Stratiformator vulcanicus: one gene and its partner. The protein of the gene in region 1 interacts with the protein of each later gene in a pairwise test. Links are inferred from orthologs where the notes say so. Each region holds a gene or a part of one and is shown on either strand. Other genes may lie near its edges.

Evidence for each region. The genes of interacting proteins can lie anywhere in the genome.
Region 2: the proteins of gyrA (region 1) and Pan189_RS00020 interact in binary tests that used the Escherichia coli proteins (3 or more experiments, as listed by UniProt). The link is inferred for Stratiformator vulcanicus from one-to-one orthologs.

The regions. Positions count from the first base shown.
Region 1 is NZ_CP036268.1:3,014,678-3,022,849, reverse strand. What follows is about bases 2,579-6,063. They hold gyrA (DNA gyrase subunit A), read right to left. Parts: upstream 5,665-6,063; coding sequence 2,779-5,664; downstream 2,579-2,778. Other genes in these bases: Pan189_RS11800 (UDP-glucose dehydrogenase family protein), read right to left, coding at 2,579-2,657. Outside these bases: Pan189_RS11810 (3-keto-disaccharide hydrolase), read right to left, coding at 1-132; more of Pan189_RS11800, read right to left, coding at 1,329-2,578; Pan189_RS11790 (serine/threonine protein kinase), read left to right, coding at 6,067-8,172. UniProt on the Escherichia coli protein: A type II topoisomerase that negatively supercoils closed circular double-stranded (ds) DNA in an ATP-dependent manner to maintain chromosomes in an underwound state.
Region 2 is NZ_CP036268.1:2,800-6,544, reverse strand. The notes cover bases 637-3,745. They hold Pan189_RS00020 (DNA gyrase subunit B), read right to left. Parts: upstream 3,385-3,745; coding sequence 889-3,384; downstream 637-888. Other genes in these bases: Pan189_RS00015 (DciA family protein), read right to left, coding at 3,454-3,745; Pan189_RS00025 (NAD(P)/FAD-dependent oxidoreductase), read right to left, coding at 637-855. Outside these bases: more of Pan189_RS00025, read right to left, coding at 1-636. UniProt on the Escherichia coli protein: DNA gyrase negatively supercoils closed circular double-stranded DNA in an ATP-dependent manner to maintain chromosomes in an underwound state.

The DNA of each region.
Region 1 (8,172 bases):
TTCCTGTCCGCAACCAGCGATGCCGACGAGCACGAAGACCGAACCGGTAATCAACCAATAAGTCGAATGAGACGCTGTCGGCCAACCCGGCAATTTTGTGTAAGGCTGCCGACGCTTATTTCGTAGGCTCATGGCTGATGCTCCACCTTAAATAGGCTTCAATATATTCGTTAAGATCGCCATCGAGAACCGCACCGGGATTGCCGGTTTTCGTTCCTGTTCGCGAATCTTTGACGTACTGATCGGGATTTAAAACGTAGTGGCGAATTGTTTCGCCGCCGAAACCGATCTTTGTCTTCTGGCCACGCTTGGCCGCAATATCGGCTTCCCGTTTTTCGACCTCCAGTTGATAGAGTTTCGCCGTCAACATTTTGCGGGCGGTGGCTCGATTCTGGTGCTGACTACGCTCACTCTGACATAAAACGGCGACACCGGTCTCCAAATGGGTCAGCCGAACGGCGGACTCCGTCTTATTAACGTGCTGGCCCCCCGCTCCGCCGGCACGCAACGTATCTTCGCGGACGTCGCTATCCCAATTCAGATCAATATCGATCGAATCGCCGATGTCCGGGGTAACGTCGACCGCGGCAAACGATGTCTGCCGTCGGCCAGCCGAGTCGAACGGGCTGTTGCGGACGAGCCGATGCGTTCCGTTTTCGGCTTTTAAATAGCCGTAGGCGTAGTCGCCGCTAACGTGCAACGTCGCGCTGCGAATACCCGCTTCTTCTCCCGGTGATATTTCTTCGAGCGAGACTTTGTATTCGTTCTGCTCGCCCCATCGCTGATACATTCGCATTAACATTTCGGCGAAGTCGGCCGCATCGGTCCCGCCTTCTCCCGCCTGCACCGACATAAACGCATCGCAGGCGTCTTCCGGGTTCCGCATAATAGCGCGGATTTCGAGCGCCTCGAGATCCCGCTCGACCTTGTTGACCGTCTGAGCAAGCTCCGCTTTACTCTCGTCAGAGTCGTCCTCCTCGGTCAGTTCGATCATCACTTCGATGTCTTCAGCCGACTGCACGAGCGATTCGAGGGGCTTCAATGTTCCCTGAATTCGCTGCAGTTCCGAGACCGTCGCCTGCGCCGACTCCTGATCATCCCAGAAGTCCGCCGCGGCCATCCGCTCATTAATCTCTCTAATACGCTGCTGGAGGCTGTCGTAGTCAAAGACTGTCCCGGAGGTGGACAATCCGGCGGGTGAGATCATCACACCGCGCCGTCAATTCCGGGTCCATATGCGTTGTTCCTGGTGGAAGGTGATCATCCCAAAACAAGCCCGCAGCGCGAGAGAGGGATTCGTTGTTCGCCGACGCGAAATCGTCAAAGCGTCAGGTCGTCGGAGTCGCCATGTCATCCCCGGCCAACCCAATGCCGGTGTACCAGATTCCCAAGTCTCTCATGGCAGCGGGATCAAAGAGATTTCGGCCGTCGAAGATCGCGCAATTTTTCATCTTATGTCGAAGAAATTCCCAGTCCGGCATCCGATACTCGTTCCACTCGGTGCAAATGGCAACGGCATCGGCTCCTTCGGCCGCATCGTAGTGGTGTTCGCAGAACGCAACTTTATCGCCAAGAACGGCTTTCACGTTCTTCATCGCGACCGGATCGTGAACGCGGACCGATGCCCCCTCGCTTAGCAACCGGTCGATGAGCACGAGCGCCGGCGCCTCGCGGATGTCGTCGGTCCGCGGTTTGAATGCAAGACCCCAAACGGCGATCGTTTTTCCTGAGAGGTCACCGTCGAAATAGCGATATAGTTTCTCGCCCAGAACATGCTTTTGAACGTCGTTGACTTCATCGACCGCGGCGAGCATGCGGCAGGTCATGTCGTTGTCATCGGCGACCCGAATGAGAGCCCGGACATCCTTAGGGAAGCACGACCCGCCGTACCCGACGCCCGGAAATAAAAACTTAAATCCGATCCGTGCATCGTGTCCGATGCCGCGACGAACTTCGTTGACGTCAGCCCCCACATGTTCGCACAGGTTGGCCATCTCGTTAATAAAACTAATTTTCGTGGCGAGCATGCAGTTGGCGACGTATTTCGTCATCTCCGCACTTTCCCAGCCCATCGCCAGGAAGGGGTGTTCGTTTCGCAGAAAGGGCTTGTGGATATTCTTTAGCACCTCGGCAACTTCGGGCCGATCAACACCGACGACGATGCGATCAGGCTTCGTGAAGTCATCGATGGCAGCCCCTTCTTTAAGGAACTCCGGGTTGCTGGCGACATCGACGTTGCGCCCGGTCAGTTCTGCGAGTCGCGCTGCGGTTTTGCGATTCGTTCCGACCGGTACCGTACTCTTAATGACCACGATCGCATTCTCCGCAAGCAGCGGAGCGATGGTTTCCACAACGGCCCACAATCCGGACAGATTTGCCGAACCGTCATCCCCCTGCGGCGTGCCGACGGCGATAAAAACGCAGCGAGCCGAGGGGATCGATGCTGCGTAATCGGTTGTAAAGGTCAGCCGCTTCGCCGCATGATTCCGGGTGACTAATTCGGTCAATCCCGGTTCGTAGATCGGTATTTCGCCCGCATTCAGGCGTTCAATCTTGCCTTCGTCGATGTCGAGGCAGGTCACGTCCTGTCCGCTGTCGGCAAGGCAGGTGCCCGTGACGAGGCCGACATATCCCGTTCCGATCACCGTGATCTTCATGAGTTGTATCCGTTCGTTATGAAAGACTCGGCTTCAATAAGACGCCGAGTCCATCGCTTCAAGTTCTACGATTTCGTCAAATGGGGCGAGATCACTCATTCGCGGTGGCGACGGTGAAATGTCAGGCCTCTTCGTCGGAGTTCTCCGAATCTTCGCCGGTTTCAGGCGGCGAGGAATCGTCCGATTCAGGGGAGACTGTTTCAGGCGGCAAGTTCGCCTCGGGCGTTTCCGTTAAAGTCGGATTGTCCAATTCCTCCGCATCGTCGTCTTCTTCTTCGCCCGCAATCTCAAAGGGAATTCGGGCGAGTGATACGAGTCGGTCGCCGTCAGACAAGCGGATCACGCGAACGCCCTGCGAGTTTCGGCCGACACGGCGGACATCGGCAGCACGGATTCGTTGAATCTTGCCGGTCGCGGTGATCATCAAGATTTCGTCGTCGGGGCTTGTGGCAACGACATCCACGACTTTGCCGTTTCGATCGGTCGTCTTGATGTCACGCAGGCCTTTTCCGCCGCGCTTCTGTCGGCGATATCTCATTCCACTGCTGGTCGGAGTCGCCTCGTCACTGCCCCCGTCTGCGCCACTGTTGTCGGTTCCACCGGCGTCTGTCCCGCTGTCGTCCAAATCGTCGCTCGAAATATCGGCTGACGAATCTTCGGAATCATCGGCGTCCGAGGTTTCAGCGACGCTCGCGTTGCCGAAGGGCGTCCGTTTGCCGTAGCCGTGCTCACAGACGGTGAGCAGTTCTGATTCTGTATCGGCTCGCACCAGCCCCACGACGGCGTCGCCTTTGACGAGTCCGATTCCGCGGACGCCCCGGGTGTTGCGACCCATCGAGCGGGCGTCGTGATGTGAGAACCGGATCGCCATCCCATCGCGGGTTGCGAGGACGACGTCATCGTCTCCCCCCACGATTTTGACGTCGATCAGCTCGTCGCCATCGTCCAGCTTGATGGCGATGATTCCGCCCTTGAGCGGACGGCTGTAGGCCGACAGTGCGGTTTTCTTAACCGTCCCCGAGCGTGTCGCCATCAGCAGGAACAGGTCATCCGGAAACTCGCGAACGGGGAAGCAGGTCGCGACATGTTCGTTCTCGTCGGAAACTTCGAGAAGATTGACCAGTGCCCGCCCCTTCGCCGTCCGCGCCTGCTGTGGCAGATCGTAAACTTTCCGCCAGTAGACTTTTCCGCGGTCTGTAAAGAAGAGCAGAAAGTCGTGCGTACTCGCGATGAAGAGGTGCTCCAGCGGGTCCTCATCGTCTGATTTCGCTCCCTTGATGCCCTTCCCGCCGCGGCCCTGTGCCTGATAGGTCGACAGTGCCGTCCGCTTGACGTAGCCCCGCTGCGAGATCGTGACGACCATCGGCTCTTCGGCGATTAAGTCGCCCCGGTCAACGTCGCCGAGTTCTTCGTCTGAGATCTCCGTTCGTCGCTTATTACCGAACTTGTCCTTGATCTCCTGCATGTCCTGCCGGATGACTTCGCGGATGTTCGCTTCGTCGGACAGCAAACGCAGGTATTCGTCGATCTCTTCGAGCAGCTTATTGAATTCGCCACTAAGTTCTTCTCGCTCAAGGCTCGCGAGCGAACCGAGTTGCATCGAGACGATGGCTTCGGCCTGTTTCGAAGACAGGCTGTAGTTCTCGGCCGGTCCCTTCTCGTTGACGAAGTGCTTGAACCCGCCTTCGCCCAAGGCCCGTTCGACAAGTTCGGACGGAACCTGAATCTCCTGCAGACGTTCTTTCGCCTGCGCCCGGCTGGCCGAGTCGCGAATCGTCTGGATGACCTGATCGATATCGACCTGCGCGATCAGCAGGCCCTCGACCGTGTGCTTTCGCTTACGGGCTTCGGCCAGCAGGAATTCGGTCCGTCGGCGGATAACCGTGATCCGGTGCCGGACGAATTCCTGGAGCAACTGCTTGATCGTCAATGTCTGCGGGCGATTGCCCACCAGTGCCAGCAAAATGATGCTGACCGTGCTCTGCAGGGGCGAATACTTGAAGAGCTGATTGAGAACGATTTCCTTGTCGGCATCTCGCTTGAGCGTGACGTGCAGCCGAACCTGCCACGACGGACACGTCCGATCCGTCAGGTCGGTCACACGTGAGATGCCATCGACACGACCGTCTTTGACGATCTGCTCCAGCCGCTCGCGGATGCGATCGCGTGTTTCGAGATACGGGATCTCGGTGATCACGATGACGTCGCTGTTTCGCTCGGTCTCGAAATGCGTTCGGGCACGCAGCGTGATAGTCGAGCGACCGGTCAGATATCCCTGCCGAATCCCGGCCCGGCCGCAAATCACCCCCCCGGTCGGGAAGTCCGGAGCGGGTAAATATTCGAGCAGCCCGTCCATCGAGATGTCAGGATCTTCGAGCAGCGCGCCGACCGCATCGCAGACCTCCGCCAGATTATGTGGCGGGATACTCGTCGCCATGCCGACCGCAATGCCGGTCGAGCCATTCACCACGAGATTTGGGAATCTCGAAGGCAATACGACCGGTTCGAATGCCGAATTGTCGTAGGTCGGAATGAAATCGACCGTGTCGCGGTTCAGGTCGCGGAGCATCTCGGCTGAAGCGGCCGAGAGTCGCGCTTCCGTGTACCTCATGGCAGCCGGGGGCAAACCGGCCAGCGAGCCAAAGTTCCCCTGCTTGTCGACCAGCACTTCCCGCATGACCCAGTTCTGTGCCATTCGGACCAGAGTCGGGTAAACACCCGTTTCGCCGTGCGGGTGGTAGTTACCGCTGGTGTCGCCGGCAATTTTGGCGCACTTTTTCCGTCCGCCGGACGGTCCAAGGTTGAGGTCGTTCATCGCGACGAGAATGCGTCGCTGCGATGGCTTGAGGCCGTCACGCACGTCGGGCAGCGCCCGGCTGATGATGACGCTCATCGCGTAGGTGAGATAACTCGACCGCATCTCGTCTTCGATGTCGAGACGCTCTATGCGGTCGTCATTCGCACCGATCACTTCGCCCGGATCGCCGGGAAGGTCTCCGTCCGCCAAATTCGACTCCTAGCGTGAAAAATCTCGCGAGCGTTGCGATCCGCAGGTTTCAATGATGCGCGCGGTCGCCGCGATTGGTCAGAAACGGCAGCCCGGTGATGGCGACCGCGAAACCGCAGGTCGACGCACACGCTGCCAAAAAGTGAAATTTTGTCCTGAACACAGGGCCGCCACGGAGGACGCTGGCCAATATTGGTAAATGCCTGATGACCATCGGCCCAAGTGCCTCCACAGTATATATTTGGGCGATGGATTCCTCAAACCTACAACCGCGTCTTTCCGTGTTTTTTGACGCGGATTCGGCAATTACCTTCCGAAATGAGTCGGGATTGAGAACGGGACGGCAACTGCGAATAATCGCGTGAAACGATTCGTCCCGGCAGGCTGGCAATAAGCAGCAGTATGCAAGAATTCGAAGGCAACGACATATCGGCCGTCCGCGGTGAACGCGGCGCTGATTTGATCGACGCTACGCCCCTGCAAGACCCTGCGGGCCGGGCTCGCTCTGCCGAACTTAGTTTGCTGACGGACTTGTCCGATGCGCCGTCCGCTCCGCCCGGTTGGTCGTTGGAACGTCGGTTGGGCAGTGGCGGCTACGGTGATGTCTGGCTGGCGCGTGAGCGACGAACGGGACGGGCAGCCGCGATTAAGTTTTTGCGTGGCCGGGGGATCGAATGGGCGTCGCTATCAAGGGAGGTCGAGCGACTGGCCGCGCTGGATGCCTCGCGAAATATCGTCGATTTGATTGACGTCGGTTGGGATGTCGATCCGCCTTATTTCATCATGGAATTTCTGCCACGGGGGTCGCTCGATCGGACCCTCGAAGGTGGTCCGCTCAAAACGGCGAACGCCGTCCGGCTGATCCGCGGAGTTCTGGAAGGACTCGTTCACGCGCACGGCAGCGGGATTTTGCATTGCGATTTGAAGCCGGCGAACGTGCTGCTCGACGCCGGTGATGAACCTCGGCTGTGTGACTTCGGGCAGAGCCGGCGATCGATCGATCGCAGTCCCTCGTTCGGCACGTTGTTCTATATGGCTCCCGAGCAGGCCGCCTCCGATGCGGTGCCCGATGTCCGATGGGACGTCTACGCAGTCGGGGCTCTGCTGTATCAATTGCTGACGGGAGCACCACCGCACCGCACGGAAGAGGCTGAGGCGGAGCTGCGCGAAGCGGAGACGATCGATGAACGACTCGCGACGTATCGCCGGATCGTCACGACGGACGGAGCCGCCGATTTGTCGCTGGGGCGACATGTCGACCGCCCGCTCGCCGAGATCGTCCGCCGCTGTCTGAGTGTCGATCCCGACGCCCGATTTCCCACCGCCCAGGCCGTCCGCGATGCCTTGGACGCCCGCGACCGAGAATCGCAACGTCGACCAATGTTGGTGCTCGGCTTGGTCGGACCGATGCTGCTACTGCTTTCGATGGTGCCCTTCTTTCTGACCACAATGAAGGAGGCCGTTTCCACAGCCCGGGAAAACGCGGTCGAGCAGGCGCAAGGGCAGATCGATCTCACGGCCCGTCTCCTGTCGCGCAGTTTCGATCGTGAGTTGGATGAACGCGCTCGTGAACTTGATCGCATGGCGTCCGATTCCGAGGTAGTCGATCTGACCAAGTCAGCCGCGTCGATGGACTGGGACGAAACAGCGGCGGCCGATGTCTTGGCCGAACTGCGGAGTCTGTTGGCGCAACGAGCCAATGCGATCAAAGAACGTCGCCTCGTCGACGGTTTAGAGCCTGATCAAAGTTGGTTCCTTGTCAGTGCGGGCGAACATCGGCACGGAATCCAGCAATGGCGATATGGTCCGCAAAAGGAAAACGAAAAAACGCTCGGCAAGTCTTACGCGTTCCGAGACTACTTTCATGGTCAGGGCGTTCAATACGACCGTGAGGATGACCTTCCCGACGATCTCGGGGTGGTTCAACAAACGCATGTGTCGCTCGCCTATCGTAGTGAAGCGACTTGGAAGTACATGTTCGCCATCTCAACGCCGGTGCGAGATCCCGAAAGCGGTGATGTGATAGCCGTTCTGGCTCGAACGACGCACCTCGGCCAATTGCTCGATGAGTTCAGCCGCGAGTCCCGCGAATCGAAGACGAGCGTACTTGCGGTGGTTGATGCACGGGACGGCGAACTTCTGGATCACCAGTGGATGACTGCGGAGCATCTCGATTTGAATCGCATCAAATCCAACGATCACCCTTGGATTTTGATCGAGAAGGACGGTCGCACCGGCACCGAATTTCGCGTTCTCGTTCCCCCGAAAATCGAGCGGGGCGTCTCGGCCGCGTTTGACGAAGCGGCCCGGCGGGTTCAATCGGGTGTGCCCGATAAAAAACCGGTCCGTGAGGCGGCGTATTTTGACCCCTTTCGACGAGCTCCCTTTGGTGCGGCGCCGTACGAGGGCCGTTGGCTCGCCGCGTTCGCTCCAATTGAAGACACCGGTTGGATCGCCTTGGTGCAGCAGCGCTATGATGAGGTCGTTCGGCCGGTCGAGCAGATGCGC
Region 2 (3,745 bases), 3.0 Mb from region 1 along the record:
TGCTTGATCGATGACGCGATACGGCACACGCAGCATCCGCTGCAATCGAAGTTCAAGATTCACCCGACCCGCATCGGTGACCTGATCATCGAGCCGGTCCCACTCATACGTGGCCCCGACGGCTAAGCCGTCCCCGACATCAGCCAGCCAGCCTCCGCTGTGAATCGTCCGCGAATCACAAGTTGGAAACCGCTCAATTTTTAAGACTTCTCCTTTGGCAGCATTAAAGTCCAATCCTGCGAAATCCTCAGACATTGATTCTGAGAACCCGCGACAGCACACAATCTGGTTAGCCGATAAACCGAAGGTCTCGATCACAAGACGACCTGCATCTTCGCGAACGTCCTTGGTCAGATCGAACTCGCCAAGGATCAGCCGACCTTGCTGCTGCAACCATTCTCCGATGGCTTCGACGAAGCCGGGCACATCAAGCCGGCCCGCCCGTTTCATCTGGAAGCCTCCGAACGGCGCATGGTAGAGGCTTTCATTCACAGCGGGATCGATGGTTTCGACGAGGTCACCGAATTCGCGTTCCGCTTTACCATCGAATCGTTCACGCTCGGCCTGAGAGCCGAACAAACGTACCGCTGACCGGGCCGAATAGAGTTCCTGCCCGAGTTCGCGCTCGATTGCCCGATAGATGGCGATCCCTCGGCGATGAAATTCGTCGAAACGCCACGACCGCACAAGGCGTTTCCCCGTGATCGGCGTCACCAATCCCACCGCTACTCTCGATGCGGAACCGATATCTCCGCGATCAATGACGACGACGTTCTCATTTCGCTGCAGCAACAACCACGCAACGAGCGAACCGGCAAGACCCTGTCCGATGATAACCGTATCGACCTTTCGCACATTCTTATCCGTCTGAATGGCAGCGATCCGGCTTTATACGTCGAGGTCGGTCACTTCTAAGGCGTGCTTCTCAATAAATTCACGCCTCGGCTCGACGGAATCACCCATTAAGACCCGGAATATCTCATCTGCCGCCGCCGCGTCTTTCATTGTGACCTGCAACAGTGTGCGCGTCTCGGGGTCCATCGATGTCGTCCACAATTCTTCGCTGTCCATTTCGCCCAAGCCTTTAAAGCGGGTCAGCCTCAGGCCTTTTTCACCCATCTTGCGGAGCGTATCAACGACCTCCCGCACCGTTTGAATCGACACGTCACCGTCCGGGTTCTCGATCACGAATCGATGAATTGGCTCTCCACCGGGCGTAAATTTCGGAAGAAAGTCAGGCAGTTTGATGCCGAAGTCCCGGCTGAGTTTCGCGATAACCTCATTTAACGTCTTAATTTCATGGAAATCGGTCACTTGCAGCGACGCATCGTCTTTCGCGTCTGGTGACTTTGATTCGGGTTCGCGGTCGACGACTTCTAATTCATCGCCGCGGGCTGCCTCCTGTTCGGCGAGAAATGCGTCGAGTTCATCGCGGGTGACGAACCAGTGTTGTTGTTTGCCGACAAATACGCGAAACCGCGGGACGTAGATTTCGTCCTTGGAAAAGTTCTGAATTAACCATTTCAGATCAACGCCGCGGCGGTCGAGCGTGTCGAACGGTTCTTCCAATTTAATCAACAGTTCAAGAATGCGGTCGAAGATTTCGCCGGAAAAGACGGTGCCGTCATCGACCACTTTCAACTGGCTCTGATCCCGCCCTAACGCGACCAATTCCCGCATCATCGCTTCGTGGGTCTGCACATAACGAGGATCCGACTTCCCGCTCTTCTTTTGAACCCGGTACAAAGGAGGCTGTGCGATATAGACGCAGCCCTGTTTGACGAGTTCTCGCATGTGCCGAAAAATAAACGTGAGCAACAGTGTGCGGATGTGCGATCCATCGACGTCGGCATCGGTCATCACGATGATCTTGCCGTAGCGGCGACTGGAGATGTCGTCACTCTCAGCCTGTGGTGGAATACCGATCGCCTTGAAGATGTTGCTAATTTCGGCATTGTCGAGAATCTTGACGAGCTGTGCCTTCTCGACGTTTAAGATTTTACCTCGCAGCGGCAGAATCGCCTGGGTGTTCGAATCACGACCGGTATCGGCACTCCCGCCCGCCGAATCCCCTTCGACGAGATAAAGCTCGGTAATCTCGAGCTCACGCGAACGGCAATCGCGAAGCTTTTCCGGTAGCCCGCCCGTCGTCAACGCCCCCTTGCGACGGACCATTTCACGGGCTTTCTTCGCCGCTTCGCGGGCTTCAGCCGCGCGGGTCACCTTGTCGATAATCGTTTTCGAAATCGACGGGTGCTCTTCGAGATAGATCGCCAACTTCTCGCCGACGATCGTATTGACGATCCCCTCGACCTCGGGGTTCAGCAATTTAATTTTGGTCTGTGCTTCAAACTTCGGATCGGGATGGCGAACCGTCACCACGGCTGCCAGGCCCTCGCGAAAGTCATCACCGTTCGGGGTGACGTCCTTAAACGCATTGTGCCGCTTGCCGTAGGCGTTGATCGTCCGCGTGACCGCGGTTCGAAAACCCGATAAGTGGAAGCCGCCGTCCGAGTTGTAAACGCCGTTCCCGTAGCAACGCACGGTGTCGCTGAAGGCATTCGAATACTGCATGGCGACGGAGACTTCAACGTCGTGCTCTTCGGAGCGACCCTCCATCGTAATGACATCCGGAAAGAGCGGCGTCTCCGTTCGATTTAAGAATTTGACGAATTGAATCAAACCGTCTTCGTAATAAAACTCGTCGGACTGCTCCGTCCGCTCGTCAGTCAACTTCGTTCGGAAACCCGGATTAAGAAACGCCGCATCCTGCAGCCGGCGACTCAGTGTCTCATAGGAAAATGTCGAATCGCCGAAAATCTTAGGATCAGGCTTAAAGCGAATTTTGGTGCCGGTCTGGTCGGTCCGCCCCAGCTTCTTCAGTGGTACCGATAAAATCCCCTCCGCGAATTCCATCGTCCAAACGTGACCTTCACGGCGAACTTCGACCTCCAACCACTCACTACAGGCATTTACGGCGGTAATGCCGACGCCGTGCAGCCCTCCCGTACCGGTCTTATAGCCGGAGGAGCGATCGAATTTTCCGCCGGCGTGAATCTCGGTGAACACGACTTCGAGCGCACTGCGGTCATCCATGCCGGGCATTGGGCCGGTGGGAATGCCGCGTCCGTCGTCGGTCATTTCGACGCTGCCATCCGCCTCAATCTTAACGGTTGCGGTTGAGGCATGGTTGTTTACGAATTCATCGATCGAGTTATCGATGACTTCGTAAATCAGATGGTGCAAGCCGACCGCATCGGTCCCGCCAATATACATGGCGGGCCGCAGGCGGATGCCCTCAATGCCCTTAAGCGCCCGCATATTCTCATGGTCGTAATCGCTCTGCGGGGCGGTCGCATCGGACACGTCGTTTTCTTCACTCACTCCGGACTCTCCTCGAAATCGGACAGCGCGGCGCCGGCGCTGCAAATCTTTGATGTTGGCCTGCGCGGTTTACGAATCGTCTCTCAGATCTCCGCGTAACCGAAACTTCAAGCCCTTAATTTTTAAATGCTCATACTTGTCGTTGAGTGCTTCTAAAATCGGATCGCGATGGTAAGCCGATAGCTCCCCCATCAAGGCCGAACTCGATACCGCGACATTCAAGATTCCACGATGCACATTAATCACACGGCTGTGCGAAGCGATTCGTTCGCCGGCCGTCTCGCGCCAGGCGGTTGATAGCTCAGCAGTCGCATTCGGTTTGGCGATTCCCTTCGCCTGAATCAGGTGCGAAAGGGCTTCG